3 regions of the Sphingomonas psychrotolerans genome follow, and region 3 is predicted to be linked to each of the others. Evidence: predicted binding sites of a transcription regulator. Region 3 holds the regulator's gene; each other region holds the start of a gene.
What was found. The regulator LexA, encoded in region 3, represses DNA repair genes until DNA is damaged. The targets are predictions, from matches to a motif close to GTTCCNCNCTTGTTCT.

Region 1 (10,304 bases), 340 kb from region 3:
TTCCCGCCCGTCGTCGATCCGCGCACCCGCCTACTCGTCCTCGGCTCGCTCCCGGGTGAGCGGTCTCTGGCCGAGCGGCGCTATTATGCGCACCCGCAAAACCAGTTCTGGCGGCTGATCGCCCCCGCCGCCGGCCGCGATCTGGCCGCTCTTCCCTATGCGGCCCGCCTCGCGGCGCTGCTCGAAGCGCAAATCGGCCTGTGGGACGTGGTCGCCAGTGCGCACCGCGCAGGGAGCACCGACGCCGCGATGCGCGACATCGAAGGGCACGACATCGCCGCACTCGCCGGAACGCTACCGCAACTCCGCGCAATCGCCTTCAACGGAGCCACCGCGCTACGCCACGGGCTGAAGCAACTAGGCACCGTGGCGGAGCGCTACGCAGTCGTCGCGCTCCCTTCGAGCAGCCCGCTTCATACCGTAGGGCTCGCTGCCAAGCTGCCGACCTGGCAGGCGCTCGCGCACTATCTCGCCTGAACCGCCCCGAGAACGGCCACTTTGCGTCAAGCCGCAATCGACAGTGCCTCAGGGCTGCCCGACATAGTCTATCGGCCCCGCACAGCCTTGCAGCGTTCGCGTACCGATGCGCGCCGCGACGGCAAGCGGCAGCCTCCGTTTGCCCGCCGTGCAGGCCTCGCCAGTCATCGTGATCGTCACCGGCTCGGCCTCAGGCGTCTGGGTCTCGAAGACCGCGCGGCCCTCCGCCAGCTTCGGGCTCACAGGATAGAAGTCGGCGCGAGCCGCCTTGGGGGCAGCAAGGAACGCGATCGTCCCCGGCGCGATGTCCATCGACCAGGGCACCCCTGTCCCCGTAGCGCGGACCGGCTTGCTGAGATCGACCCCGCCCAGCATCGGCCCAGGCGTCGGAGTCGGCGCTGGCGTGACGCTGTTGTTCACCACTTCGTCGCCCCCGCCGCATGCAGCGAGCGCCAGTGCCAGTCCCATCGTCAAAAACAGCCGCATGCCTTCCTCCATCCGGCCGGTCTGCGAACCCGAGGCCCACGGGTCAAGTGTTAGGCGACACATCAGCCCGGAGGGGCCGGGATAACGACGGACGTCTCTCGGCCGATGGACGACCTCGAGAGGCAACGTCGCCTGCGAGCGACCAGATCGGCCGTATCGGAAGGGCCTACCTTCGCGCGATGATTAGAGTCTCAAGGCCGCGCTCATTGCAGAAATCCGCGCCATGTGCCCGGCGACCGCTTGGGGTGAGTGCTCCAGATCGTCCTGTCACAGCCTTCCTGTTTGTCGTGGTCCCGCTACATCAAGCCCCATTTCCTGCACACGAATGTTCTGCTATTGTTCCTTCGTGATTCGCCTCCCGCCTCGATCCTCCGCAGGGGCCGCGAGTGGAGCAAAAATCTGTCCTGCGCCTGGAGCTTTTGTTCAAGATCCCCGGCGAGAGGGTGCAATTGCGCCCGCGCCTTCCAACATTCTCGCTTTCCCGCCACGCCCGCTGCGCTGGCTGTTCCTCGATCTCAACAGCTATTTCGCCAGCGTCGAGCAACAGCTCGATCCGGCGCTGCGTGGACGCCCGGTGATCGTCGCACCGGTCGATGCCGACACCACCGTGGCGATCGCCGCGTCGGTCGAGGCCAAAAGCTACGGCATCTCGACCGGCACGCCGGTCTGGGAGGCGAAGCGCAAATGCCGTGATCTCCTGATCGCGCCGGCGCGGCACGAGAAATACGTCGAGTTCCACGAGGCGATCGTCGCCGAGATCTGGAAGCACATTCCGGTGACGCACGTTTGCTCGATCGACGAAGTCGCCTGCCGGCTGCTCGACAATGAAAATTCGCCCGAAGCGGCGGTGGCGCTGGCGAAGCGGATCAAGGCGGGCGTTCGCGCCAATGTCGGCGAATGCCTGACCAGTTCGGTCGGCATCGCGCCCAACCGGCTGCTCGCCAAGCTCGCCTCGGACCTGCAGAAACCCGATGGGCTGATAATATTCACCGCCGATCAGCTCCCCCACGGCCTGTACGACCTCAAACTGCGCGAGATCGCCGGGATCGGCGCGAAGATGGAGCGCCGGCTCGCGCAGGACGGCATCCTCGACATCCGCCAGCTCTGCGAGCGCCGCCCGCGCGACGCCGGCACCGCGTGGGGCGGCACCAATGGCGACCGGCTCTGGTATCTTCTCCACGGCGTCGAACTCCCCGAAAAGCCGACCCAGAGCCGCACCATCGGGCACAGCCATGTCCTCAGTCCAGGCAAGCGCGGGCTCGAGCCCACCCGCCTCACCGCGCGCCGCCTCGCGTTAAAGGCGGCGAGCCGGTTGCGCCGGAAAGGCTATCGCAGCCGGCTGCTCGTTCTCCACGGCAAGTTCGAGGACGACAAGTCCAATTGGCGCGCCGCGTGTCGGCTGCCGAACACGCAGGACAGCTTCGTGATCCTCTCGGCGCTCGACGCGCTCTTTCCGCGCCTCGCCGAGGCCGGGCGGCAGCGCGCCGGTGGGTTCCGGCTGCGCATGGTCGGGGTCACGCTCTGCGAAATCGAAACCGTGGAGGGAGAGCAGGGATCGCTATTCGCCGCACTCGATCCCGACGATCCGCTGGCGCGCGAAACCCGTACGCTTTCGCTCAGCCGTGCGATGGACCGGATCAACGAAAAGTTCGGGCGGCATGCTGTCAGCGTCGGTCCGTTGAACGGCGGGCGGATCGACGCGGTGGGCACCAAGATCGCCTTCGGGAGAATCCCGGACTTGGACGAATTCCACGAATAGGGTTCACATGGGAGAAACAATCAGCGTGTTACGTTGCGTTGCAGCACAATAATGTGACCTTGTATCACGAATCGCTTGACGATTCTTGCCACCTGTCCGAAAGCACGAGCCGCTATGAAGAACCCTCCCCTTATCGCCGCCGCCGTCGTTGCGCTCCTGTCGCTCGCCGCATGTGAGAACAAGCCAGAGGAAGTGACCAGCACTGCGCCCGATCCCATGGCGTCGCAGCTCGCCAACGCCGCGCCGGTCGAGCTTCCGCCCGCGATCGCCGAGACCGTTACGCTGCGCTGCGGCGACAACAGCCTCGTTTATCTCGATTTCTTCCAGGGCAACAAGCAGGTCCAGCTCAAGACCGACAAGGCCGGTCCCGCGACGATGCTCAAGGCGCCCGAAGCCGGCCAGCCGTTCGAGGCCGCCGGCGGCTACAAGCTCACCGGCACCCCGAAGAACGTCAGCGTGACGCTTCCCGGCAAGCCCGCCAAGACCTGCCACGCCTGAGGCGCGGCACATCTCCAGTTTCCAAGGGCCGGCGGGGCTTCCCCGTCGGCCCTTTTTCATGTCAGCCTGCGCTTTGCGACGGGAGGGACTCGCTTGGCTACGATCGCGATTTACAGCCTGAAGGGTGGCGTCGGTAAGACCAGCCTAGCGGTCAATCTGGCGTGGATGGCTGCGACCCGCTCGGCGCGCAGGACCTTGCTGTGGGATCTCGATCCGCAGGCGGCATCGACTTTCCTGCTCGACGGGCGCGCGAGCGGCCGCAACGAGGCCCAGTCGATCTTCACCCGCGACGTCGAACCCGCTAGGCTGGCGCGGCATACGGCGGTCGATCGGCTCGATCTGATCGCCGCGGATAGCTCGCTGCGCGCGCTCGACCGCATTTTTCACGAGCTCGACAAGAAGAAGCGGCTCGCCAAGCTGCTCGGCGCGCTCGCGGAATCCTATGACCGGGTGCTGCTCGATTGTCCGCCGGGGCTCACCGAGACGAGCGAACAGGTGATGCGCGCCGCCGATCTGATCATCGTGCCGGTCATCCCTTCCCCGCTGTCGATGCGTGCCCTGGCCGAGGTCGAGGCCCATCTCGGACGACGTGGCGGCAAGGTGCCGCTCATGCCGGTCCATTCCATGGTCGACCGGCGCCGCAAGCTCCACGCCGAAGCGCTGGCCGCGCATCCGGACTGGCCGGTGATCCCGATGGCGAGCATCGTCGAGACCATGACCGTGCAGCGCCGGCCGATCGGCGCTTTCGCCCCGCGAAGCCCCGCCGCGCAGGCATTCGCATCCTTGTGGCAGGCGATCGAACGCCAGCTCGTCTCCGTGCGTTGATGCCGCGATGAGCCATCCGCTTCCGCCCCAACTCGATCTCGATCTCGATCCCGATCTCGTGCTGCGCGCCTATGCGATGGGCGTGTTCCCGATGGCCGATCACCGGCTGGCGTCGAGCGTCTATTGGGTCGAACCCAAATTACGCGGCATTCTACCTCTCGATGCGTTTCATCTGTCGCGCTCGCTCCGCAAGACCGTCCTCGCCGAGCGGTTCACCGTCACCTTGGACACTGCCTTCGAACAGATCATCCGGCTCTGCGCCGAATCGGCCGTGGACCGGCCCGACACCTGGATCAACGGGCCGATCGAGCGCGTCTTCGTCGAACTTCATCGCCGCGGTTTTGCCCACTCGATCGAATGCTGGGACGGCGATCGACTCGCCGGCGGGCTTTACGGGCTCGCGCTCGGCCGCGCCTTCTTCGGCGAGTCGATGGTCACCCGCGTGCGCGACGCGTCGAAGGTCGCCTTCGCCCATCTGGTGGCGCGGTTGAAAGCGGGCGGCTTCACTTTACTTGATTGTCAATTCCAGACCGAGCATCTCGCCACGCTCGGCGCGGTCGAGTTGCCGCGCGACGATTACGTCGCGTTGCTGGGCGCCGCGCTAGGCGATTCGGCCGCCGGGCTCTCGCTCGGCGTCCCCCTGGTTGACGGCGATTTCTTCGCGCTTGACCGGTCGGCCGCGCCAGGCGCCGGCACGGTGTCGGGTCCGCTGTCACGGAAAGTCATCGCGCAGCTCTTGGGCCACACGTCGTAGATCGGGTGCTGGACGACGTTTAGCGCCGGTCGCTCCTTGTAGAGCCAGCCTGAAAAGACCCGCCGCCAGCTCTTGTCGAGCTGCTCGACATCGACCTGTACGAACGCGCCGGTGAGCTGATCGGCTTCCCACGGCGCGGTCTTGTCGCAGGCGCGCAGGCGGATGATCACGTCGCCGATCCGCGCCGCCTGACCGGGCTTGAGCTTGAATTCGCGCGCCACGCCGTTGCGCTTGTTGAGCAAGCCGAGCACAGCCTCGCGCTCGTTCATCGGCGTCGCCGCGGCGTTGAGCACGCTGGTATCGGGGCCGATCGCCACCACTTCGGTGCCGCCCGATGCATTGCCAGGTCCGGTGGTGATCACCAAATCGTCGGCGGTGTTGTTGCCGGCGTCCTCGCCGCCCTTGCACGCGCCGAGACCGAGCAGCAGCAGCGCTGCCGCCGTTGCGGCGCCGCGCTTCATGCGTCGGGAGTCCAGGCCTCGTAGTCGCCGGTGGAGCGGGCGCGTTGCCCGCCCGCCTCGAGCGCGCCCGACGGGCGATAGGCGGCGCGGGTGCCGGTCTGGTTGGGCTCGGGCGCCTTTTCCCAGCTTCGCGGCGCGGGCAGCACCTGATCGGGCGCAGCGTCGATCTGATGGTGCAGCCAGCCGAACCATTCGGGCGGAACCCGGCTGGCGTCGTTCGGGCCGTTATAGATCACCCAGCGGCGGGTGATGCCGTTGGGGTCCTTCCCGCCCGCCCAATAGACGTTGCCGAGCGAATCCTCGCCGATCCTGGTCTTGCCGCGCAGGCCGAACCACGTGCCGAAGGTAGCGCCGTTCCACCAGGTGAAGGGATTGCGATTCAGGCTCATGCGCGCCGATTAGCCCCGGGTGCGGATCGAGGCAATCAAATCCGCCATGGGTACGCCGCCGGCATCACTCGCCCTGGCCGGTCCAGCGCACCTTGTCCCCGGGTGCGATCCCCAATTCCGCCGCCTTACCCCCGTTGATCTCGAGCACCGCGTTCACTGGCTCACCGGATTTGGCTGGTGTCTCCGAATAGGGAATCGCATTCGCGGCGATCGCCGCGATCGTGCCGTCGGGACGGATGAAGAGGATGTCGAGCGGGGTCGGCGTGTTCTTCATCCAGAAGCTCGCCTCGCGCGGGCCGCCGCCCGCTGCCGGATAGGGTATGAAGATCATGCCGCCGTCCGCGGGGATGTTGGTGCGGAACATCAGCCCTCGTTCCTGCTCGGCGGTGGTTCGGGCGACCTCTACGTTGAACTGCCTGGGGCCGCTTTTGGTCTGGACCGTCGCCAGGACCTTGGCGGCACCCTGCGCTGCTACGCCAACGGCAACCGCGTTCCCGACGCATACCCCCGACACCAGCAGCGCTGCCGCGGCAAACGCCGCGCGAACCTTACGCCGGAAAATCATCGCCTCAACCGGTCCTTTCGACGGCCACTGCCAGCGGCCCCTTGTCACCTTCGATGATGCGCGCGCTGAGCGGCTGGCCAGGCTCCACTTCCTCGATCTCGGCGCGACGCAAGGTCTCCATGTGGATGAATATATCCGCCGAGTCCGCGTCGCGCACGAGAAATCCATAGCCCTTGAGGCGATTGAACCATTTGACGGTCACCGCCTCGAACGGGCCGGCATCGTCGATCAGCCGTACCCTGTCGACCCGGTCGGTCGGTCGCTTCGGCGGCTCGACGGCCTCGGTCAAATCGATCGAGCGGATTTGCTTCGCCTGCAGCCCGCGTTGCCGGGGAACCGCGATGCATTCGACTCGCGCGCCTTCGGGAAGGCTCCGCCTGCCGTGCTCCTGCAGCACGGTGAAATGGATCAATATATCGCCAGCCTCGCTATCGTCGGCGACGAGAAACCCAAACCCCCGGGTCACATCGAACCATTTGACGACACCGCAATAAACCTGGCCTTCCGACGCCGTTTCCGCCCTCAGCCCCTCTTCCTCCGGCGGCGCGATTCCGTGATCGCTGGGCGCAAGCTGTTGTTCAGCACGCATTATCCTAGTCCCCCAAGGGACCGTATTTAACACAGCATTTTCTAAATGTGGAATTGCTTTGTTAGATTCGGTCTTCAGAGTTCAATAAAATTCGGTCCCGGTCAGGGACGATTGCTCCTTAAAGCAAGGCCTCAATATCCTCCCCGGGCGACATGCGGACGATCTTGCGAGACAGATCAAAGGCATGGCCGGCGCGCAGCATCGCCGCCAATTGCTTTTCCTGGACCGGCCTCTCCGCAGCTTCGAGTGCGAACGGGCCGATGCGCTTGCGCCGGGCGAAGGCAAGCGCACTCGATATCGCACTCCCCTCCAGCGCTGGCGCCACTGCGTCGAGATCGGAGTCTTCGACCCCCGCATCCCGCAGCGCCTGACCGACACGCCGGGCGCCCAGCCCCCGCCGGCCCATCGCTCCTGCTTTGGACTCGGCGAACAGGCGATCGTTCACATAGCCCAGATCGGCCATACGCTGGGCGAGCGCTGCCAGGTCGGGCGCAGCCTCCCCGCTCCATCCCCGCTCGCGAATTTTGCGCTTCAGATAGTCCGCCAATCGAACGCGCGTGGTCGCGTATCGCTCGACGTAGCGCAGTGCGAACCGCTCCAGATCCGGGGCATTGAGGGGGGTGAGCGGGCGCCTCGGATGAGTCATGCGCCATGATTGTGCCACAGTGGCAACCGATTTTGAACGCCAGTGCGTAGCAGAGCCGTTCGTATTTGGTATGCGGTGGCGGGGCAGAACGGCCTGTCAGCTCACAGGGGCACGAGATAAAGAATGGTATTGGACGAAACGGGATCGCACGAGGGTATCACGGAGGCGGAAATCGTCCCTACCCCGACCGACGACAATCTCCCCCGCCGCCTTGCGGACTTCGCTACGCTTGGCGAGGCGCTGGATTATGCGGCAGAGGGCGCTCGCGGATTGAACTTTCACGATGCCCGCGGCAATCTGACGCGGCCCTATCGCTTCTCCGAGCTGCGCCGCGATGCGCTGGCGCAGGCACGGCGACTGATCGCCGCTGGCGTCAAGCCCGAGGACCGGATCGCGCTGATCGCGGAGACCGGTATCGAGTTCGCCTCGCTGTTCTTCGGCGTGGTCTATGCCGGGGCCTGGCCGGTGCCGCTGCCGCTGCCGACCAGCTTCGGCGGCGCGCAATCCTATATCGATCAGCTCCGCGTCCAGCTCGAAAGCTGCGATCCATCGATGCTGATCTATCCGCCCGAAATCGGCGCGATGTGTGCCGAAGCTGCACGGATTACCGGGGTGGAGGGGGTGGACTGGTCAGAGTTCGGCCAGCGCGCCGCGGCGGAGGTCGTGCTGCCCGAGGCGAAGACCGGGGACATCGCCTATCTCCAATATTCGAGCGGTTCGACGCGTTTTCCACACGGCGTCGCGATCACCCATCACGCGCTGCTCAACAATCTGTCGGCGCACAGCCACGGCATGCAGCTCCAGGACGGCGATCGTTGCGTCTCGTGGCTGCCCTGGTACCATGACATGGGCCTGGTCGGCTGCTTCCTGTCGGTCGTCGCCAACCAGGTTTCGACCGATTATCTGAAAACCGAGGATTTCGCGCGACGCCCGCTGGCATGGCTCGATTTGATCAGCCGAAACCAGGGCACCACCCTCTCTTACTCGCCGACCTTTGGCTACGATATCTGCGCGCGCCGCATGTCGAGCCAGACCAAGGCGAGCGACCGGTTCGATCTGTCGCGCTGGCGGGTTGCCGGCAACGGCGCCGACATGATCCGCCCCGACGTGATGCAGTCGTTCGTCGATGCGTTCGCCGATGCCGGGTTCAAGGCTTCGGCCTTCCTTCCCAGCTACGGCCTCGCCGAAGCGACGTTGGCGGTTTCGATCATGCCGCCGGGCGAAGGCATCGTGGTCGAACTGGTCGAGGAAACCCAGCTCTCGGGCGGCGATGTCGCGCGTGCCGATCGGCCGCAGCGTTTCCGGGCGATCGTCAATTGCGGCAAGCCGGTCAAGGACATGGAAGTCCAGATCCGCGAGGAAGACGGTACGCCGCTTCCCGAAAAGGCGATCGGCAAGGTCTGGTGCCGCGGCCCGTCGGTGATGGTCGGCTATTTCCGCGACTCCGAATCGACCGCCGCATGCATGGCCGGTGGCTGGCTCGACACCGGCGATATGGGTTATATGTCCGACGGTTACGTCTACATCGTCGGCCGCGCCAAGGACATGATCATCGTCAACGGCCGCAATCATTGGCCACAGGACATCGAATGGGCAGTGGAGCAGCTGCCCGGTTTCAAGCAGGGCGATATCGCGGCGTTCGCGATCACCACCCCCGGCGGCGAGGAAACCCCGGCGGTGCTGGTCCAGTGCCGCACCTCGGACGAAAAGGAGCGCATCCGGCTTCGCGACGAGATTCGCGAGCGGGTCCGTTCGGTCACCGGCATGAACTGCGTGATCGAGCTCGTCCCCCCGCGCACGCTGCCGCGCACCAGTTCGGGCAAGCTCAGCCGCGCCAAGGCGCGCAATCTCTATCTCAACGGCGAGATCAAGCCTTACGACCTCGCGGCGTGAGGCTGGCGGCGGACCGGCCCGATCGGTCCGCCGGCCCGCCGGAAGCCAAGTTTCCTCCGTTTTCGCCGGGAACCTAACCTCTCGCTAACCTCCGCTGGGCTATCCCCGTCGGGTGACCAGCCAGACGACTTCCCAATTCGCCAGGCCGCGTATCGACGCGCGAGCGCTGCTTGGACTCTACGATCCGGCCGACACCATCGATTGGGGCCCGATTCGCGCGGCGCAATTGCATGCCGGCAGCCAGCTCGCCTTGTTCATGCTGGCGGCCAATGTCGTCGGCGCCTCGCTCATCACCATGCTGCTCGCGCCTTTGGTGCCGCTATGGCAGCTCGCCAGCTGGAGCGCCGTGGTCGCTGCGGTCGCCTGCGCGGTGGCCTTCCGGCGCCTGGCGAAACACCATCGCGACGCGGTCACCGGGTCGCTCAAGGACGTCCGCGAGACGGTACTCGACGGAATTTCGCTCGGTGCGATCTGGTCGATCCCGCCGCTGGCCTTCGGCCATGCCGCCGATGCCGATGCGGTGCTTGGTCTCTGGGTGGTGCTCTCGCTGCTGATGACCGCCTCGGCGGTTGCCATGGCCGCGCTTCCGCTGGCGACGATCGCATTCGTGGCGATCGTGGGCGCAGCGGTCGCTACGATGCTGGCGCTTTCCGGCCCACCCGTGCTCGCCGCCACCGCCGCCTTGTTCACCACGCTCCTTGCCATCGCCACGTTCGGGCGCGGGCGCGCTTTGGTCGTCATTCGCGCCAATGAAATGGCCCTCGCCGAGCGCGACGAGACAGTGAGCCTGTTGTTGCGCGAGTTCGAGGATTCGGGATCCGACTGGCTATGGGAAATCGACGCCCAGCGCCGCGTCGCGCGCGCCAATCCGCGATTTGCGGTCTCGCTCGGCGCCGATCCCAAGACGATCAACGGCACCCCGTTCCTGCAGGTGCTCGCGGGACCCACCTGGGAGGACGGCA
Region 2 (10,304 bases), 240 kb from region 3:
TGACGCCGCGGTCAATCTGCCTCCAATCGCAAGCAGACAGGACGTTGCGGACGCGCGACGACAGGCGCGACCCTACGTCCACTTGAACGACTCGCAAGGGATTAAGAGGATGAGCGAACGGGAGTCGATGCCCTATGATGTCGTGATCGTCGGCGCAGGCCCCTCGGGCCTTGCCGCGGCGATCCGGCTCAAGCAGCTGGCAGCCGAGGGCGGCCAGGAGCTTTCGGTGTGCATCCTCGAGAAAGGCTCGGAGGTCGGCGCGCACATTCTTTCGGGTGCCGTGGTCGATCCGCGCGCGCTCGACGAGCTGCTGCCCGACTGGCGCGACGACGGCTGTCCGCTCGCCGCCACGCCGGTCACCGAGAACCACCATTGGGTACTGAGCGAGAAGAGCAAGTCGAGCTTCCCCGAATTCCTCACCCCGCCTTACCTCCACAACAAGGGCACCTATACCGGATCGCTGGGCAATCTCTGCCGCTGGCTGGCGAGCAAGGCCGAGGAACTCGGCGTCGAGATCTTCCCCGGCTTCGCCGCCGCCGAGATTCTCTACAACGAAGATGGCAGCGTGAAGGGTGTCGCCACCGGCGACATGGGTGTCGCGCGCGACGGCACGCACAAGCCCGATTACGCCCCCGGCCTCGAACTCCATGCAAAATATACTCTGTTCGGCGAAGGCGTCCGCGGGCACCTCTCCAAGCAACTCCAGCGCCAGTTCGAGCTGTGCAGGGATGCCGATCCGCAAGTCTACGGCATCGGTATCAAGGAACTCTGGGACGTGGACCCGGCGAAGCACGTCCCGGGCAAGGTCATCCACACCCAGGGCTGGCCGCTCAAGGAAGGCGAGTCTAACGGCGGCGGCTTCCTCTATCACCAGGCCGACGGACAGGTGGCGCTCGGTTTCGTCGTCTGGCTCAATTACAAGAACCCGTATCTCTCGCCTTTCCACGAGATGCAGCGCTGGAAGACCCATCCAGTGATCGCCGAAATCTTGCAGGGCGCCAAGCGCGTCTCCTATGGCGCCCGCGCGATCAGCGACGGTGGCTGGCAGTCGGTCCCTAAATTGGTCATGCCCGGCGCGGCATTGATCGGCGACACCGCCGGCTTCCTCAACGTGCCGCGGATCAAAGGCACTCACACTGCGATGAAGTCCGGGATGATGGCTGCCGAAGCCGCCTTCGCCGCGGTTCAGGCCGGTCGCGCCAGCGACGAGCTCACTGCTTACCCCGAAGCCTATCAGACCAGCTGGGTCGAGAAGGAGCTGCGCGGCGTCCGCAACGTCGTGCCCCTCGTCAAGAAATTCGGCGACACCTGGGGCACGATCTTCTCGGGCGCGGCGATGTGGATGGAACTGCTCGGGCTGCGCTGGCCGTTCACGATGAAGCACCACCCAGATCATGAGAGCCTGTGGCACGCCAGTCACGCCACTCCGATCGAATATCCCAAGCCCGACGGCGTGCTGACCTTCGACCGTCTCTCTTCGGTGTTCGTCTCGAACACCAATCACGAGGAGGACCAGCCGGTCCATCTGACGCTCAAGGACCCGGATATCCCGATCGGGTACAATCTCCCGGTATACGCCGAGCCGGCGCAGCGTTACTGTCCGGCGGGTGTGTACGAGGTCGTTGGAGAAGGCGATGATCTGCGCTTCCAGATCAACGCGCAGAATTGCGTCCACTGCAAGACCTGCGACATCAAGGACCCCACCCAGAACATCAATTGGGTGGTCCCCGAAGGCGGCGGCGGGCCCAATTACCCGAACATGTAGCCTCGCTCTGGCGCTGCTCCTCGCCGGGGCGCCGCTCGCGCACGCCGCGCCTGATCCCGCGGCCTATGTCCGTGCCCGCGCCGCCGATGCGGCGGGCGCGGGGCAGGCGGCCTCGGCGGGCTATGCCGAGGCGATGACTGCCGCGCCCGGGGACGAGGTTGTCGCGATGCGCGCCTATCGTCAGGCGCTCGCGGTCGGCGATTATGCCCTTGCCAGCCGGGCCGGTGCGACGCTGGTCAAGGCCGGGGTGGCGCCGCCCGATACTGCATTGCTCGCCTTTGCGATTGCGCTGAAGAACCGCGACCCGGCCGGTGCCGGACGCGCCGCGGAGCTGATCGCCAGGGGGCCTTTCGATTTCCTCGCGCCCGCGCTCAAGGCGTGGCTGGCTTTCGATCGCGGTGAGGACGCAGTCGCGCAACTCGATGCCGCGCCCGGCGACGCGCTCGCGCGCCGCTACACCAGCCGCCACCGCGTGCTGCTGCTCATCGCCGCGAAACGCACCAACGAGGCGATGGCCGCGCTCGCAGTGGAGCTCGCCGCGAGGGACAGCGACGATGCCCGCATCGACGCCGCCTTGCTGCTCGGCCGAAGTGGCGCGCGCGATCAGGCGAAGCGGCTGCTCGCCGGCGGGCGCGTCGAGTTCACCCGGCTCCAGAAACAGTTCGGCAAGAACGGCAAGCCCGGTGCCGCGTTCGGCGCCGCGCGCATGTTCCTCGAACTCGCGGTCGAGATCGCCGGCGAAGACATGCAGCCGCTGTCGGTGCTGCTCACGCGCGCCGCATTGCTGCTCGATCCGCGCGACGATCGCGCCCGGCTGTTCCTTGCCGAGGCGCTTTCGGAAGGCGGGTCGCACGATCTCGCGCTCGGCGTCCTCGCCGAAGTGCGCAAGAACAGCCCCTTCGAGCGCGGCGCGGCCGCCGGCCGCGTGGCGGCGCTGCGCCGGGCCGGCCGGGTGCCTGAGGCGCTCCCGCTCGCCGAAAGGTTGGCCGGCGACGCGCGCGCGACGAGCGCCGACAGCGAGACCTGGGGCGACATGCTCGTCGATCTCGGGCGCTTCGATCAGGCCGCCCAAGCCTATGCCGCAGCGATCGGCCGCACCGGCGGCGAGGGCAATTGGATGCTCCATTATCTCCAGGGCCGCGCGCTCGATCGCGCCGGGCGGTGGAGCGAAGCGCTGCCTGCGCTCCAGCGCGCAGTTGTTCTGGGCCCCGAACAGGCCCCCGCGCTCAAATATCTCGGCTACGCGCAGGTCGCGCGCGGCGAGAATCTCGCCGAGGCGCAGGCGCTGCTCGAACGCGCCCGCGCGCTCAAACCGGAAGATGCCGAGATCGCCGATTCGCTCGCCTGGGCGCTGTTCCAGCGCGGTGACGTGATCAGGGCGCTGCCGTTGCTCGAACAGGCAGTGAAGGGCGATCCGTCGGCCGCGCGCGCCAACGAGCATCTCGGCGATGCCTATTGGCGCCTCGGCCGGCATTACGAGGCGCGCTATGCGTGGCGCGCGGCGACGCTCACTGCGGAAAACGATGCGAACACTCGGCTCGAGGGCAAGCTCGCGCATGGATTGAAGCCGCGGACGAATTGATGCTGACCGAGATCGCGCGCGCCAAGCTCAACCTGGCGCTCCATGTCCGCGCCCGCCGCCCCGACGGCTATCACGAACTCGAGACCTTGTTCGCGTTCGTGGAGGTCGGCGACGTGCTGCGCGTGGCGCCCGCCGAAGCACCGGCATTCCGCGTCACCGGCCCGTTCGCCGCCGCGCTCGCCGGGGAAGGGGACAATCTCGTCACGCGCGCGGCGGCCCGCTTCGCGGAGACCTTCGGCGGCGGCGCGCACGCGATCGAGCTGGAGAAGCATCTGCCGGTCGCCTCGGGCATCGGCGGCGGCTCGGCCGATGCAGCTGCGACGCTGCGTGCGCTCGCCCGGTTCCACGACGTGGCGCTCGACGATCCGCGGCTCTTCGCCATCGCCGATCGCCTCGGTTCGGACGTCCCTGCGTGCCTGCTGGGCAAGACCGCTTTGGGCCGGGGCAGGGGCGAACAGCTCGCCCCCGTCGTGGGGATGCCCGGGACCCCGGTGCTGCTGATAAACCCCGGCGTCGCGGTATCCACTGCCGAAGTCTTCCGTCGCTGGGACGGCGTGGATCACGGCCCGCTCGACGCTGATCCGCTGGCCGGGCGCAACGATCTCGAAGCGCCGGCGCGCGAGATCGCTCCGGTGATCGGCGAAGTGCTCGAAACGCTCGCCGCCCAGCATGGCGTCACTCTCGCGCGCATGTCGGGCTCGGGCGCAACTTGCTTCGCGCTGTTCGAGAGTGTCGAGGCATGTGCCGATGCCGCGTCGCGCGTGGCGCGCCCGGGCTGGTGGTGCGTAGAGACGCGGCTAGCCCCTTAACCGTCATCCCGACGAAAGCCGGGACCTCAGGCGAAGGCGCAGGCCGGAGCGGAGCCCGCGCGCCTCGCGGCGGTACAGCTCGGGGCACGATATCGCGGCCTTCCGCCGGCATGAAGAAGAACGAAAGTTCTCCTCTTGTTCCGCGAGAACAAATGCTGTACATGCTGCACAGACGAGTTGAACGGCAGGGTCAAACCCTCTAGCGACGGGATACGAAAATGGCAGCTTCCCTCAAGGTGATCGACGGCAACATGGCAGTATCCACGGACAAGCAGAAGGCGCTCGAAGCCGCCCTCGCGCAAATCGACCGCGCCTTCGGCAAGGGCAGCGCGATGCGCCTCGGCTCGAAGGAAACGATGCAGGTCGAGACGATTTCGACCGGCAGCCTCGGGCTCGATATCGCGCTCGGCGTCGGCGGCTTGCCGCGCGGCCGCGTCATCGAAGTCTATGGCCCGGAAAGCTCGGGCAAGACCACGCTCGCCCTCCATGTCATTGCCGAGGCGCAGCGCGGCGGCGGCACCGCGGCGTTCGTCGATGCCGAGCATGCGCTCGACCCGGTCTATGCCAAGAAGCTCGGGGTCAATATCGACGAACTGATCGTCTCGCAGCCCGACACTGGCGAGCAGGCGCTCGAGATTGTCGACACTTTGGTCCGTTCGAACGCGATCGACGTGCTGGTCATCGATTCGGTCGCGGCTTTGGTGCCGCGCGCCGAAATCGAAGGCGAGATGGGGGACAGCCATGTCGGCCTGCAGGCCCGGCTGATGTCGCAGAGCCTGCGCAAGCTCACCGGCTCGATCAGCCGCTCGCGCTGCATGGTGATCTTCATCAATCAGCTGCGCATGAAGATCGGCGTGATGTACGGCAATCCGGAGACCACTACCGGCGGCAACGCGCTGAAATTCTACGCATCGGTCCGTCTCGACATCCGCCGCACCGGTCAGATCAAGGACCGCGACGAGATCATCGGCAATGCCACGCGGGTGAAGGTGGTCAAGAACAAGGTCGCTCCGCCGTTCAAGCAGGTCGAGTTCGACATCATGTACGGCCAGGGCATCTCCAAGATCGGCGAGATTCTCGATCTCGGCGTCAAGGCGGGCCTCGTCGAGAAATCGGGCGCATGGTTCAGCTATGACAGCATCCGCATCGGCCAGGGCCGCGAGAATTCGAAGACTTTCCTCAAGGAAAATCCCGAACTCTGCACCCGGCTCGAGACCGCGATCCGTGCGCGCACCGATCAGGTTGCCGAGGGGCTGATGGCCGGCCCCGAGCCGGACGACGATATCTGAGCGCGTGCGCGATAGTGTCAACCTGGTGTCAACTTAGGCCGCGCCGGCATGGTCTCATTTCGAGCGCAGTCACGGGAGCCTCTCCCATCGGAAGACCCGGCGCATTGCCCTGCGCCGGGTCTTTCGGTTTGTTGCGTTCGGGCGCAACTTGATTGCCGATTCGCCGTGAAAAGCGTGAAATTGAGGGAAGAGAATCCAACATGATCACTGTCCACCACCTCGAGAATTCACGCTCGCAGCGTATCCTCTGGCTGATCGAGGAGCTCGCGCTCCCTTATACGGTCAAGCGCTACACGAGGAACAAGACGACGATGCTCGCCCCGCCCGAGTTGCGGCAGGTCCACCCGCTCGGCAAATCGCCGGTAATCGACGATGACGGCGTGGTTATCGCCGAGACCGGCGCGATCGTCGAATATCTGGTCGAGAAGGGCGATGGTCGTCTCGGCGCGCCGGCGCATCGCGAGGATGCGCTGCGCTATCGTCATTTCCTCCATTATGCCGAGGGCTCGCTGATGCCGCCTCTGTTCACTAAATTGGTGCTCAGCCGCGTGCCGTTGTTCGGCAAGGCGGCGCAGAAGAAGTTCCAGCCGATGATTGACGTTCATCTCGACTATGTCGAGGCCGAGCTCGCGGCCCGTCCGTGGCTCGCGGGCAAGGACTTCACCGCCGCCGACGTGATGATGAGCTTCCCGCTCGAAGCCGCGGTCACTCGCGCCGGCGCCACCGAGGGCCGCCCGCACATCGCCGCCTGGCTCCAGAAGATCCACGCCCGGCCGGCCTATCAAGCTGCGCTGAAAGCTGGCGGTCCCTATGCTTATGCCTGAGCGGGTGATCGAACCTCGAAACTGTTCCCCGGCGCAGGCCGACAGCCAGTAGCAAGCTTCTGAAGGGCGGTGCCTGACTTCGTCACCCCGGCCTTGTGCCGGGGTTCACCAGGCGGCTGGTGAGAAGCTGGAGCCGCTTTCCTTCTCTGGCGGCACAGCGGCCCCCGGTGGGGTGCCGAGAACATCGCTGGAGCTGGACCCCCGGGCTTCGACGGGAACAAGTTGGTTGGTTCCAGGAACCGGATCAGGCTGTGGTCCGACGACGCCTTCTACGCGCGGGCTTGCAATGTAGGATTTCGTCTGCTTGCCTCGTAACGCCGGCAACCCGGCCGCTCTTTGACTCGGTCGTTAAGCCCCCGAAAACTTCGGAAAAGCCGCGCAAGAAAGTTACGGAATCAATCGCGTTTCCGCAAACCGAGTCAATTTAAGCCCGGCGCTCCTCTCAGTGCTTGCCGTAATCCTCGAACCGATCCTCGTCGCCCGGCAGCGGTGCCTTTGGCAGCACGATCGTCTCGTCGGGATCCTGCGGTGCGTCGAGTTGCCCCTCCCAGCGCGCCACCACGGTGGCGGCCACCGCGTTCCCGATCACATTGGTCGCAGTCCGGCCCATGTCGAGGAAATGGTCGACCGCGAGGATCAGCAGGATGCCGGCCTCGGGGATCTGGAAGTGCGCCAGCGTGCCGGTGATCACCACCAGGCTGGCGCGCGGCACTCCGGCGATGCCCTTGCTGGTGATCATCAGCATCAGCAGCATGGTGATCATCGTCCCCCAGTCGAGGTGGATGCCATAGGCTTGGGCGATGAAGATCGACGCGAACGTCATGTACATCATCGAGCCGTCGAGGTTGAACGAATAGCCGAGCGGCAGCACGAAGCTGGCGATCCGCGGCGGCACTCCGAACTTGTCGAGCGCTTCCAGCGTGCGTGGATAGGCGGCCTCGGACGAAGCGGTCGAGAAGCCGAGCAGGATCGGATCACGCAGATAGCGCAGCAGCCTGCCGGTCCGCGGTCCAACGAACAGGAAGCAGGCGCCGAGCAGCACCGCCCACAATACGAACAGGCCGATGTAGAAACTGGCCATGAAGTAAGCCAGGTCGCCGACCACGCCGAGCCCGCGCGTCGCCAGTGTCCGCGCCACTGCGCAGAACACTGCGATCGGCGCGAACAGCATGACATAGCCGGTGATGGTCAGCATCACCGAGACGAGCGCCTCGAGCCCGCGCAGCAAGGGCGCCGCCTTCTCGCCCACTGCCGCCATGCCGACGCCGAAGAACAGCGAGAAGATCACCAGTTGAAGGATGTCGTTGGTGGCCATCGCGTCGATCGCCGAGGTCGGCACGATGTGAATGAAGAATTTGGCGGCGTCGAAGCCCGAGCGGTCGATCCCGCTCGATGCCGCGGCGTCGGGCAGCGGCAGGTTGAGGCCCACGCCGGGCTGGAGCAGGTTGACGAGGATCAGTCCGAGGGTCAGCGAGATCAGGCTGGCGGTGACGAACCACAGGAACGCCTTGATCCCCACGCGCCCGATGGCGCCGGTGCCGCCCATATGCGCGATGCCGACGACGAGCGTCGAGACCACGAGCGGCGCGATGATCATCTTGATCAGATGAAGGAACATCTGGGTCGGGATGTCGAACCAATAGCTGATCGCCGCGAGATGCGCGGTCCCGGCGGCAGTGCCGTCGTCATAGGCGACATTGAGCCCCCAGCCGATCAGGCCGCCCAGCAGCAGCCCGGCCATAATGAACCACGTCAGTCGCTTGCCCACGAACATCCCCTAAGAAGTTCGCGGCAGGGAAGGGGATTGTCGTCGCCGGGTCAAGGACCCTATCGCGGATGTCCACGCAATATTTGCCGGAGCCTATGCGATGATCCGCCATCCCAGCCTCAGCCGCCGCGCCCTGATCCAGGCGGCCGGCGCGGTGCCGCTGCTGGCGCTGCCGGGGCTGCTCCGCGCCGGGGAGCCCGATGTTTCGGAGCTTAGCGACGTCACCACGGGTGCGGTGCCGATCGGCCGCGCCGAACGGCTTGCCCGGATCGCGCGGGCGCAGACGCTGATGAAGGCTGCGGGGATCGGCGCGGTGTTGATCGAGCCAGGCTCCTCGATGATCTATTTCACCGGGGTGCGCTGGGGCCGCAGCGAACGGCTGACTGCCGCCATCCTGCCGGTCGAGGGCGAGGCGTGCATCGTCACGCCCTTTTTTGAGGAGCCTTCGGTCCGCGAAAGCCTCGGTATTTCCGCCGAAATTCGGGTCTGGCAGGAGGACGAGAATCCGCTGGCGCTGGTCGCGGACTTCCTCAAAGAGCGCAAGCTCGCTTCCCGGCCGATCGGGATCGAGGAGACAGTACGCTATTTCGCGGTCGACGGCCTGAAGGGGGCTTTGCCCGGAGCCAAGATCGTCTCGGCCAATCCGGTCGTGCGCGGCTGCCGCATGATCAAGACCGCGCCCGAGATCGCGCTGATGCAGTTAGCCACCGATGTGACGATCGCCGCCTATCGCTGGACCTTCCCGCGCATCCGCGAAGGCATGACCAATGCCGATATCGCCACGCTGATGGCGGCGGCGACGCGCAAGCTCGGCGGTGCGGTCGAGTTCAACCTGATCCTGCTCGGCGAAGCGGCGGCCTATCCCCACGGCACGCGCAAGCCGCAGAAAGTCACCCGCGGCGAGGTCGTGCTCATGGATTGCGGGTGCACCGTTCAGGGCTATCAGTCGGACGTGTCGCGCAGCTTCGTGTTCGGCAAGGCGAGCCCTGAGCAACGCAAGGTCTGGGACACCGTCGCGCGGGGCCAGCAGGTCGCGCTGGAGGCGGCGAATGTGGGAACGCACGCGGGCGCTGTCGACGATGCGGTGCGGCGTTACTACGGTTCGCTCGGCTATGGCCCTGACTACAGGCTCCCGGGCCTGTCGCACCGCACCGGCCACGGCATCGGCATGGACGGCCACGAGCCGGTCAACCTCGTGCGCGGCGAAAGGACGCCGTTGGCGCCGGGCATGTGCTTCTCGAACGAGCCAGGCATTTACATCCCGGGCAGCTTCGGCATCCGGCTCGAAGACTGCTTCTATATGACCCCGACGGGGCCGAAATGGTTCTCGACCCCACCGGTTTCGCTAGACAAGCCGATGGGCTAGGCCTCGGTGATGCGCGCGCTTGCGATACTGATATTCCTGGTCACGGCATTCGGCGTCGTCGGGATATTGGCCGATTATTTCCCGGGCGCCGCAGGCTTGATACCGCGGCTCGTGATCGACGCATTGCTCGCTTTCGTAGCGGTGCTCGTCCATGAACTCGGCCATGCCGCCACGGCTCGACGGCTCGGTGCCGATGTCCATAGCATTGTCGTATTGCCCTTCGAGCTACGGTTCCGGCCGCGCAAGCTGCGGATGAAGTGGCGGGCGGGGCACGGCGATCTCGGCGGTTATGTCGCCTACACGCTCGACCGGATCGCCGCACGGCGCAAGCACATGGCGATCGCCGCCGCGGGTCCTGCGGCGAACTTGTTGCTCGCGTTGGTCGCCGGTCTGCTCGCCGGAAAAGTCGGCCCGCAGACATTGCCGGGCACGCTGCTTGGCGCCCTTGCGATGCTCTCGGTGGGGATGGGCCTCGCCAACCTTGTGCCGTTTAAGGGCAGCGACGGCCACCAGATCCTCCATCGCTTCCGGCAGGGCCGTAGCGTGCGGCCAGGCTGATCGCCCGATCGATATTACCGGCGATTTCGCCGATCGCAGCGTTTCGCTTGAGCGAACCACCGCGACCCCCTAAGTCGCAGCCATGACTTCGACCAACGATATCCGCCGCAGCTTCCTCGACTATTTCGAAGGCCAGGGTCATGCCCGCGTGCCGAGCGCCCCGCTGGTGCCGCACAACGATCCGACCCTGATGTTCGTCAACGCCGGCATGGTGCCGTTCAAGAACGTCTTCACCGGCCTCGAATCGCGCCCTTATTCGATCGCGACCAGCTCGCAAAAGTGCGTCCGCGCCGGCGGCAAGCACAATGATCTCGACAATGTCGGCTATACCGCCCGGCACCAC
Region 3 (10,304 bases):
ATCGCTATGGTTTCGATTCGAGCGCGATGCTCGGCCAGCCGCTGACCCGGCTGTTCCGGCTCGAGCAGGACGAGAGCGGCAATCTGCCGATTCTCGACGCGGTGGCGGCGCAGGCGCAGTTCGATGGCCAGAAGGCCGAGATCCGCGGCACGGGGCGGATGGCGCGGCTGGCTGCGACGCCACGCAGCGATCCCGGCGGGCGCTTTGCCGGCTTCGTCGGCGCGACGCACATGCTCGAGGCGCCACTGCCGGGCGAACCCGGCCCCGACGCACCGCTGCCGGCGCCCGCGGCGGCGTTTGGCGGCTTTCCCGATTCGTTCAGTCAGCGGCTGGATCGCGCGCTGCGCGGTCCGCTGGGCAAGATCATCGCCAATGCCGACAGCATCAGTGCGCAGCTGGATGGGCCGCTCAAGGCCGATTATGCCGAATATGCCAGCGACATCGCCAATGCCGGGCGGCACCTGCTCGGGCTGGTCGAGGATCTCGTCGACCTGCAGGCGATCGAGCGCGACGATTTCGCGATCGGGCTCGAGCCGATCGACCTCGCCGACGTGGCGCGGCGGGCGTCGGGGCTACTCGGGGTGCGCGCGGCGCAATCCGAAGTGCGGATCGACAAGCCACCGATGGACGAACACTTGCCCGTAACCGGCGAATTCCGCCGCGCGCTGCAGGTGCTGGTCAACCTGATCGGCAACGCCGTGCGCTATTCCCCCCCCGGCGCCATGGTCTGGATCCGACTCGAGCGCGACGGCGACAAAGGCTGCGTTATCGTCGCCGATCAGGGCAAGGGCATCGCGCCCGAGGACCAGGAACGGATTTTCGAAAAGTTCGGCCGGGTCGACGACAGCGAGCCGGGCGGGTCTGGCCTCGGGCTCTACATCGCACGGCGGCTGGCGCGAGCGATGGGCGGCGACCTGACTGTCGACAGCGCGCCGGGCATGGGCGCGCGGTTCCTGTTCTCGCTGCCCTGGCGGGAGTGACGTAAAAGGGATTGGGCGCCCACCATTCGGCAGGCGCCCGGTCTTCCTAGCGGCGGCGGCAGACCGTCACGCGGTGGCCGCGGCGCCATTCGTTCCAGCAGACCCGGCGTGCGCGGTGGCCGCGATAATAGCGCCCGCGATCGTAGCCACGTCCGCGGTCCCAGTGGCGATCGCGGCGGTCGCGGCGGTCCCAGCGATTGCGGTCTCCGCGATAGCGCCGGTCTTCCCGATAGCGGCGGTCGTTGCGATCGCCGTAGCCATAGTCCTGCGCGACCGCGCTGGCACCGACGACGGCAATCGGAGCCGCACTGGCGGCAGTGGTGGTGCCGGCTATCCCCGTGAACGCGAGCACGGCGGCGGCGATGATCTTGGCAATCCTCATCTTGGCTCTCCTGGTTTGTTCCGCAGTGAGGAGAGACTAAGCGGGGCGAGGCTTCCCGTTGCTGAATCGAGTTGTAGTCTCCGGTACAGATTCGACGCCCCACAGGGCGGAAGCTGGCCGGCGGCATTAGAAGTGCTTATGGCTTTGCGATGGTCCGCCCGCACTTGCCGCTCAATGCCCTACGCGCGTTCGAGGCGTCGGCGCGGCACCTTTCCTTCACCCGCGCCGCGATCGAATTGTGCGTGACGCAGGCAGCGGTCAGCCATCAGGTCAAGGCACTCGAACTACGGCTGGGGGTACAGCTGTTTCGCCGGTTGCCACGGGGCCTGGCCTTGACCGACGAGGGGCTGGCGCTCCAGCCGGCGCTGGCGGAGAGCTTTGATCGCATCGCCGAACTGGTCGAAGGGATCGCCAGCGGCGAGGCGACGCAATTGCTCTCGGTGGCGGCGGTGGGGACCTTCGCTACCGGCTGGCTGCTGCCGCGGCTGCCGGCATTTCGTGCGGCGCATCCTCGAGTCGATTTGCGGCTGTTCACCAACAATAATCGAGTCGATCTGGCGGGCGAGGGGCTCGATCTTGCGATCCGCTTCGGCGACGGCGCGTGGCACGCGACCGAGACGGTAGCGCTAATGGAGGCGCCGCTGACCCCGCTCTGCACCCCGGCGCTGGCGCGGAGACTTGCAAATCCGTGCGATCTGCTCGCCGAGCCGCTGTTGCGTTCCTACCGCGCCGACGAGTGGCAGCGCTGGTTCGAGGCGGCGGGCGTCGTGGCACCGACGCTGAAGGGGCCGGTATTCGATTCGTCGCTGGCGATGGCAGAGGCGGCGATGCAGGGCGCCGGCGTGGCGCTTGCGCCCGCGTCGATGCTGGGCCGGGCGATTGATGACGGATCGCTGGTGCGGCCGTTCGCGGTGGAAGTGGCGACCGGGCGCTATTGGCTGACCTGGCTCAAGTCGCGCGTACCGAGCCCGGCAATGATGGCGTTTCAGACGTGGGTCGCCGCGGAGGCGGGGCACTGAGCCGATTGCGCCGTCGGGACGGCCTCGGCATATTTAGGCCATGACGGGCCAATTCGAAAGCGTGGACGCCTATCTCGCCGCACAGGCGGGGCCGGGCCGAGATTATGCAGAGCGACTCCGCGCGATCGTTCGCGCCGCGGCGCCCGGCCTGAAGGAGGCAATCAAATACGACATGCCCGCCTTCCAGCTCGGCGGCCGGTCGTTCCTATATTGCGCTGTCTGGCAGAAGCATCTGGGCGTCTATCCGGTCTATCGCGGCGACACCGATTTCGAAGCCCGGTTGGGGCGGTATCGGGCAAAAAAAGACACGGTCCAGTTTCTCTACGCCGAACCGTTGCCCGAGGATCTGGTAATGGAAATTGCACAGGCGCAGGCTCGCTCCATCACCCCGGGTCCGGGATGACGGAGCGGATGCGTTCGCCTCAGCGCTGGTCGACGGGAACGTAATCGCGCTGGGTGGGGCCGGTATAGAGCTGGCGCGGACGACCGATCTTCTGCTCGGGGTCCGAGATCATTTCGTTCCACTGTGCGACCCAGCCGACGGTACGGGCGAGCGCGAACAATGCCGTGAACATCGTTGTCGGGAAGCCGATCGCCGAGAGGATCACGCCCGAATAGAAATCGACGTTGGGAAACAGCTTCTTCTCGATGAAATACGGGTCCTTGAGCGCCATTTCTTCTAGCTGAATCGCGACCTCGAACACCGGGTCCGAGACGTTCAATTCCTTGAACACTTCGCGCACGGTCTTCTGCATCACCGTCGCGCGCGGATCGTAATTCTTGTAGACGCGGTGGCCGAAGCCCATGAGGCGGAACGGATCGTTCTTGTCCTTGGCACGCGCGATGAATTCCGGGATCCGCTCGGGACGACCGATCTCATGAAGCATGTTGAGCGCCGCTTCGTTGGCGCCGCCATGCGCCGGGCCCCAGAGGCAGGCGATGCCCGCGGCGATGCATGCGAAGGGGTTGGCGCCCGACGAGCCGGCGAGGCGCACGGTCGAGGTCGAGGCGTTCTGCTCGTGATCGGCGTGGAGGATGAAGATGCGGTCGAGCGCCTTTTCCACCACCGGGTTGACGACATATTCCTCGGCGGGGACGCCGAAGGTCATCCGCAGGAAGTTGCCGGTATAGGACAGGCGATTGTCGGGATAGAGGAACGGCTGGCCGACGCTGTACTTGTACGCCATCGCCGCGATTGTCGGCATCTTGGCGATCAGCCGGTGCGACGCGATCATGCGCTGCTTCGGATCGGTAATGTCGGTTGAATCATGATAGAAGGCCGAGAGCGCGCCGGCGACGCCGCACATCACCGCCATGGGATGCGCATCGCGACGGAAGCCGCGATAAAAGGTCGCGAGCTGCTCGTGCAGCATCGTGTGGCGGGTGATCGTGGTGTTGAATTTGGTGAGCTCTTCCGCGCCCGGCAACTCGCCGTTCAGCAGGAGGTAGGCGACTTCCATGAAGCTGGACTGCTCGGCGAGTTGGCCGATCGGATAGCCGCGATGGAGCAGGATGCCCTCGTCGCCGTCGATATAGGTCAGGCCCGATTCGCACGACGCGGTGGAGGTGAAGCCGGGATCGTAGGTGAATTTGCCGGTCTGGGCATAGAGCTTGCGGATATCGACGACGTCGGGGCCGACGCTGCCCGTGAGGATCGGGTATTCGACTTCCTTACCCGGAACCTGAAGCTTCGCGGTATCGCTCATACACGTCGTCCTTGTCTGGCCCGGATCAGGCGGGCTTGGTCATTTGATCGGCGATACGGGCCAAGCTCTCCTCCCGCCCCAGCAACGCCAGAACGTCGAAGATGCCCGGAGAGGTTCGTCGCCCGACCAAAGCCGCGCGCAAAGGTTGCGCGACGGCGCCGAGCTTGACCCCCGCATCGTCGGCGACGGTGCGTACCGCCGCTTCGAGCGCTTCCGTATCCCAGCTTCCGGCCGCGTCAAGCGCGGTGTGCACCGCAGCAAGAAGCGCGAGGGCATCGCCCTCCAGCAAAGCTCTGGCGCCTTCGTCCATATCGAGCGGACGGGTCCGGAAAAGGAACATCGCACCGTCGGCTATCTCGTTGAGATTTGCGGCGCGTGGCTTGAGCGAGGGCATTGCCGCTTCGAGCAGCGTCGATTGCGCTTCCGAAAGTTGGAAGGGCAGGCGCTTGGCCACCAGTTCGGCGAGGCGCGAATCGTCGGTCGAGCGGATATAATGACCGTTGAGATTCTCGAGCTTCTTCAAGTCGAAGCGCGAGGGGCTCTTGCCGACGCCGGCCAGATCGAACCATTCGACTGCCTGCTCGCGGCTGATGATCTCGTCGTCGCCATGCCCCCAGCCGAGGCGAAGCAGATAGTTCGACACCGCTTCGGGCAGCAGGCCGAGCTCGTCGCGATAGGCGTCGACGCCCAACGCACCGTGGCGTTTGGAGAGCTTGGCGCCGTCCGCGCCGTGGATCAGCGGAATGTGCGCGTAGGTCGGCTCTTCCCAGCCCATCGCGCGATAGATCGGCAGCTGGCGGAAAGCGTTGTTGAGGTGATCGTCGCCGCGGATGACATGGGTGACGCCCATGTCGTGATCGTCGACTACCACTGCGAGCATATAGGTTGGCGTGCCGTCCGAGCGGAGCAGGACCATATCGTCGAGCTCGCTGTTGTTGACGGTGACCGCGCCCTGGACCTGATCCTGGATCGTGACGCTGCCTTGGCGCGGCGCCTTCAGACGAACGACGAAGGGGGCGCTTTCGGGGGCTTCGCTCGCGTCGCGGTCGCGCCAGCGACCGTCATAGCGCAACGGCTGTTTGTTGGCGCGCTGTTCGGCGCGCATCGCCTCAAGCTCCTCGGCGGTAGCGAAGCATTTATAGGCGTGGCCATTGGCCAGCATCTCCTGGGCGACCTCGGCATGCCGCGCCGCGCGCGAGAATTGGTAGACCTCGTCGCCGTCCCAATCGAGCCCGAGCCAGCGCATCCCGTCGAGAATTGCCGCGATCGCCGACTCGGTCGAGCGCGCGCGGTCGGTATCTTCGATGCGCAGCAGGAACTTCCCGCCATGATGACGGGCGAACAGCAGGTTGAACAACGCCGTGCGCGCGCCCCCGATATGGAGGTACCCGGTAGGCGAAGGCGCGAAGCGCGTGACGACGGCCTTGCCGGCGCCGGTTTCCGTTGTTGCGCTCAACCGCGCGTGCTCCCAGACTTGAAAATCGATGGCCAGCTCAGCCGCCGAGGCCCCTAGCACGGGGTTGCCCGCCCTTCAAATGGGGGCGAGGGCGGCGCTTCGCCATGGCATTTCCCGCATCGAGGGTTGGCTGGAGGCCGAGCGCGAGCAGTTGGTGCTGTGGCTCCCGGTGATGCTGGGGGCGGGGATCACAGCGTGGTTCCTGTTGCCCGATGCGGCGCGATGGATCGGATTCACGTTCGGCGGACTCGCGCTGGGATTGGTGGCGATAGCGCTTCCCGGTGGGGGCAGGGCGCCGCGGGTGGTGGCGATTGCGGGGATTATGCTGGCCGCGGGCTGCGCGCTGATCTGGTGGCGGAGCGAACGGGTTGCCGCGCCGGTCCTCGCACGGCCGGCAGTGGTCGTTGTCACGGCGCGGGTCGAACGAGTCGAGCAATTGCCCGCGCGCGACATGGTGCGCGTGACGCTGGCGCCGCTCGGACATGCCGATCTTCCGCCGCGAATACGCGTCAATCTCGCTACTGCTGATGCGGCGGCGGAAATCGCGCGCGGTGCGGTGATCCGGCTGCGCGCGCGGCTGATGCCCCCGCCCGCGGCGGCGGTGCCCGGGGCTTATGATTTCGAGCGCGTCGCGTGGTTCGCCCGGTTGGGCGCAACGGGGAAAGGATTCGCGCCTGTCGAGATCGTCGCGCCTGCGGACATCCCTGGCGCGGACCTGCGGACGCGACTTTCCAGCCATATTCAGTCGCGGATCGCGGGCAGCGGTGGCGGGATCGCCAGCGCGCTCGCAACCGGCGACCAGGGGGCGATCGCCGAGGAGGATTCGGAGGCGATGCGGCGCTCCGGCCTCGCGCATCTGCTCTCGGTGAGCGGGCTGCACGTCACCGCCGTCACTGCCGCGGCGATGCTATTGGTGCTGCGGCTGCTGGCATTGAGCCAGACACTCGCCTTGCGCTGGCGATTGCCGCTGGTGGCGGCAGGAGCGGGGGCATTGGCGGCGGTGGGATACACGCTGCTGACGGGCGCCGAGGTGCCGACGATCCGCTCGTGCGCGGCGGCGTTGCTAGTTCTGCTCGCGCTCAGTCTCGGGCGTGAGGCGATCACGCTGCGGCTGGTGGCGGCGGGTGCGTTCGTCGTGCTGCTGCTCTGGCCGGAGGCGTTGGCCGGTCCGAGCTTCCAGCTGAGCTTTGCCGCGGTAACGGCGATCGTCGCGCTGCACGAGAGTCCGCGGGTGCGCGGCTGGTTCAAGCGGCGCGAGGAGGGGCGCGGGCGGCGATTGCTGCGCGGGCTGGGCTCGCTGTTGCTCACCGGCGTGGCAGTCGAGCTGGCGCTGATGCCGATCGGGCTGTTCCACTTCCACAAAGCCGGCGTCTACGGCGCGCTCGCCAATATCGTGGCGATCCCGCTGACCACCTTCGTGATCATGCCGCTTGAGGCGCTGGCGCTGGCGCTGGACGTTGCAGGGATCGGTGCGCCGGTCTGGTGGCTCACGGCGCGCGCGCTCGATCTGTTGTTGTGGCTGGCGCACGTGACGGCGTCCGCGCCGGGCGCGGTGGCGGCACTGCCGGCGATGCCGGGAGGCGCCTATGCGCTGATCGTGGCGGGAGGGCTGTGGATCGCCTTGTGGCGCACTCGCGTCCGCTGGGCGGGCGCGTTGCCGTTCGCGATCGGGCTGGGCTGGGCGTTGCTAACGCCGCCGCCCGACCTGCTTGTCACCGGCGACGGCCGCCATCTGGCGATTCGGATGGTGAACGGCGAAATGGCGCTGCTGCGCGATCGTGCGGGGGACTATACCCGCGCGATGCTCGGCGAGAATAGCGGCGCGGAGGAGGATCAGCTCCTCCTGCTCTCCGAGGTGCCGGGCGCGCGATGCAGCCCCGATCTGTGCATGGTCGAAGTTCCGGCAGGCGCGCGGCGCTGGCGAGTCCTCGCCACACGAAGTGGCTATCTGGTGCCGTGGCGTGAGATGATCGCGGCGTGCCGGACCGCCGACGTCGTGGTGAGCGAGCGTCGCCTGCCGCCCGGCTGCTCGCCGCAATGGTTGAAGCTCGACCGCGATACGCTGGCGAAGACCGGCGGGGTGGCAATCACCCTCGCCGACACCAAGGTTCGAACCGTCCGCGGCGGCGGATCGCACCCGTGGCTGGATCCATTGACCGTACAACCGCCCTTCACTGCGCCCGGCAGCGCGCAACGGGCGCCCGGTCGATCAATAGCGCCGCAATAGCCCCGCGAGCTTGCCCTGCACGCGCACCTGATCGGGGCGGTAGCGCTGGGCACTGTAATCGCGATTCGCCGGATCGAGCCTGATCATCGCGCCTTCCTTGCGGAAATATTTGAGCGTCGCCTCGGCATCGTCGATCAGCGCGACGATGATCTCGCCGTCGCGCGCCGTCTCGGTGCGGCGGATCAGCGCATAGTCGCCGTCGAGAATGCCCGCTTCGACCATCGAATCTCCAGCCACCTCGAGCGCATAATGCTCGCCCGCGCCGAGCAAGGCGGCGGGGACGGGAAGCATGGTCGAGCCTTCGAGCGCCTCTATCGGCGTACCCGCGGCGATACGGCCATGGAGCGGGATCTCGACCACGTCGTTGGCCGGGCTGGGCAAAGTTGCGGGAGTCGAGCTCGATTTGTCAACTTTGGCCGCGACGGGCTTCTTCGCCTCGCCACCGCGTTCGGGCACGCGCAGCACTTCGAGCGCGCGGGCGCGATTGGGCAGGCGGCGGATGAACTCGCGTTCCTCGAGCGCGCTTATCAGCCGGTGCACGCCCGACTTGGACTTGAGATCGAGCGCTTCCTTCATTTCCTCGAACGAAGGTGAAACGCCGGTCTCGGCCAACCGATCGGCAATAAAGCAGATGAGCTCGTGCTGCTTGCGCGTGAGCATCCAGATCCTCCTGTCCAGAACAGACAAGGAACGTTTATGCAATGTTCCGGTGGCTTGTCAAGCCAGGTCGAGGATTTCCACCGCTTCGCCCGTCTGTGCGGCCGGAGCATGGGGCTCGCGGGCGATCAGGCACGACGCGCGGGCGAGCGCCTGGAGCATCGCGCTGTCCTGAAGCGTCGAGGCGAGGACGCGACCGTCGCGGAGTTCGGCGCGCAGATAATCGGTGCGTTCGCCATTGGCGGCGAGCGGTTCCCCGAGCGTCGCGGTGCGCGTGCGGGGCAGCGGATCGGCGGCGCCGGCGAGGTGCGCGATGAGCGGGCGGACGAAGAGCAAGGCCGTGACGAAGGCTGAGACCGGGTTGCCGGGCAGACCGAGCACGATCGTATCCCCGAGTGTGCCCGCCATCATCGGCTTGCCGGGGCGGAGCGCGATCCGCCAGAAATCGATCTTGGCGCCGGCGGCCTCGAGCGCGGGACGGACGAGATCGTGATCCCCCACCGACGCACCTCCGCTGGTGACCAGCAGATCGGCATTGACGGCGCGGAAGGCCTCTTTCAGCGCCTCCTGGCGATCGGGCAAGATGCCGAGATCGATCAGATCGACCGGCAGGTCGGCGAGCTGTGCCGCGAGCATCAAGCGGTTGGTCTCGGGGAGCTGGGCTTCACCCACCGGCGCGCCCGGCGCGACCAGTTCGTCCCCGGTTGCAGCGATGGCGACGCGTACCTTGCGGCGCACCGCGAGTTCGCCATGGCCCGCGGTGCCGGCGAGTGCGAGGCGGGCGGGGGTGAGGCGCTCGCCCGCGCGGATGAGCAAGTCGCCTTCCGAAAAGTCGAGGCCGCGGCGGCGGACGTTGCGCCCTGAATTGGGCGGGCCTTCGCCAGCGAGGCGGAGAGTGTCGCCTTCGCGACTCGCCTCTTCCTGAATCAATATCGTGTCGGTGCCCGCGGGCAGCGGGGCGCCGGTGAAGATGCGGACCGAGTCGCCGGCATTCGTCTCGCCCGCGAAGCCGCGCCCGGCCGCGCTCTCGCCGATTACCCGCCACGGGCCGGGCAGGTCGGCGAAGCGAATCGCATAGCCGTCCATCGCCGAGAGGTCGGCGCTCGGCTGGGTTCGCCGGGCGTGAATGTCCTCCGCTGCCCAGCGGCCGGCTGCCAAGGCGAGCGGGACGCGTTCGATCGCCAGCGGGGTGGTCAGCGCGCGCAGGCGCGACCAGGCCTGGGCGAGGGGGAGGAGCGTGGTCATCGCGTCAGCCTTGTGCCGGGAAGCGCGCCCGGCGCAAGGGCTCAACGCGGGGTCTGGCTCGCGGAGACGAGGCTCAACTCGCGCGGGCGCAGCGGCAGGCGGAACTCGCAGAGGATGCGATTGTGCACCGTCTCGATCACATTGGCCGGTGCGCCGCCGATCTCGGGGAGCGACACCCAGAGCTGAGCGCCGGGAGCGAATATGGCGCGGGTCTCCAGCTCGACGAGATGCGCGGTGAGGCCGCGGACCCGCGCATTCCACCAGCGCACGCCTTCGCGGATGCTGGCCGGCGCATCGAGGCGGATCGCGTGCTTGTCGGGGATCATGCCTGCGCTCTCGGGGTTGAGCGGCGTGGGCGCCGGAGCGGCGGGGGTGGCGCTGGTCTGCGCGCGCTGGGCATGGCGCAGCCACGGCATCAGCGTCTGCCAGCCCAGCTCTTCGTTGAAGGCGATGCCGGCATGACCGTCCCGCGCCCAGCGAACAACGCCGTCGAGCGGGCGCAGCGCATCGAAAGTCAGGTGAACCGGATCGCCGGCAGCAAGCGCGAGCTTCGTGTCGATGCCGACGCCGCCATAGGAGATGTTGCGCGTGCGGGCGTGTTCGACCTTGTTGCCGCAGCGGATCGCGACGAG

Region 1: the regulator LexA is predicted to act here: its motif matches at 1,291-1,306, upstream of CVN68_RS08080 (Y-family DNA polymerase).
Region 2: the regulator LexA is predicted to act here: its motif matches at 4,283-4,298, upstream of recA (recombinase RecA).

Annotation. Positions count from the first base shown of each region.
Region 1 covers NZ_CP024923.1:1,767,186-1,777,489, forward strand. The annotation lists gene CVN68_RS08070 (DNA-deoxyinosine glycosylase) at 1-477, shown strand, start outside; gene CVN68_RS08075 (hypothetical protein) at 526-963, opposite strand; gene CVN68_RS08080 (Y-family DNA polymerase) at 1,310-2,722, shown strand; gene CVN68_RS08085 (hypothetical protein) at 2,837-3,220, shown strand; gene CVN68_RS08090 (ParA family protein) at 3,314-4,045, shown strand; gene aat (leucyl/phenylalanyl-tRNA--protein transferase) at 4,053-4,799, shown strand; partial or broken gene CVN68_RS24280 (DUF2155 domain-containing protein) at 4,835-5,260, opposite strand; gene CVN68_RS08105 (NADH:ubiquinone oxidoreductase subunit NDUFA12) at 5,257-5,649, opposite strand; gene CVN68_RS08110 (DUF192 domain-containing protein) at 5,714-6,214, opposite strand; gene CVN68_RS08115 (cold-shock protein) at 6,219-6,803, opposite strand; gene CVN68_RS08120 (regulatory protein RecX) at 6,922-7,449, opposite strand; gene CVN68_RS08125 (fatty acyl-AMP ligase) at 7,573-9,342, shown strand; gene CVN68_RS08130 (putative bifunctional diguanylate cyclase/phosphodiesterase) at 9,455-10,304, shown strand, end outside.
Region 2 covers NZ_CP024923.1:1,192,602-1,202,905, reverse strand. The annotation lists gene CVN68_RS05440 (electron transfer flavoprotein-ubiquinone oxidoreductase) at 110-1,765, shown strand; gene CVN68_RS05435 (tetratricopeptide repeat protein) at 1,899-3,347, shown strand; gene CVN68_RS05430 (4-(cytidine 5'-diphospho)-2-C-methyl-D-erythritol kinase) at 3,347-4,156, shown strand; gene recA (recombinase RecA) at 4,375-5,445, shown strand; gene CVN68_RS05420 (glutathione S-transferase family protein) at 5,646-6,269, shown strand; gene CVN68_RS05415 (dicarboxylate/amino acid:cation symporter) at 6,712-8,037, opposite strand; gene CVN68_RS05410 (M24 family metallopeptidase) at 8,138-9,403, shown strand; gene CVN68_RS05405 (site-2 protease family protein) at 9,413-9,961, shown strand; gene alaS (alanine--tRNA ligase) at 10,044-10,304, shown strand, end outside.
Region 3 covers NZ_CP024923.1:1,431,066-1,441,369, reverse strand. The annotation lists gene CVN68_RS06405 (sensor histidine kinase) at 1-980, shown strand, start outside; gene CVN68_RS06400 (hypothetical protein) at 1,027-1,362, opposite strand; gene CVN68_RS06395 (LysR family transcriptional regulator) at 1,512-2,381, shown strand; gene CVN68_RS06390 (iron chaperone) at 2,422-2,784, shown strand; gene CVN68_RS06385 (citrate synthase) at 2,804-4,087, opposite strand; gene gltX (glutamate--tRNA ligase) at 4,113-5,543, opposite strand; gene CVN68_RS06375 (ComEC/Rec2 family competence protein) at 5,623-7,770, shown strand; gene lexA (transcriptional repressor LexA) at 7,753-8,430, opposite strand; gene CVN68_RS06365 (molybdopterin molybdotransferase MoeA) at 8,488-9,672, opposite strand; gene CVN68_RS06360 (PilZ domain-containing protein) at 9,714-10,304, opposite strand, start outside.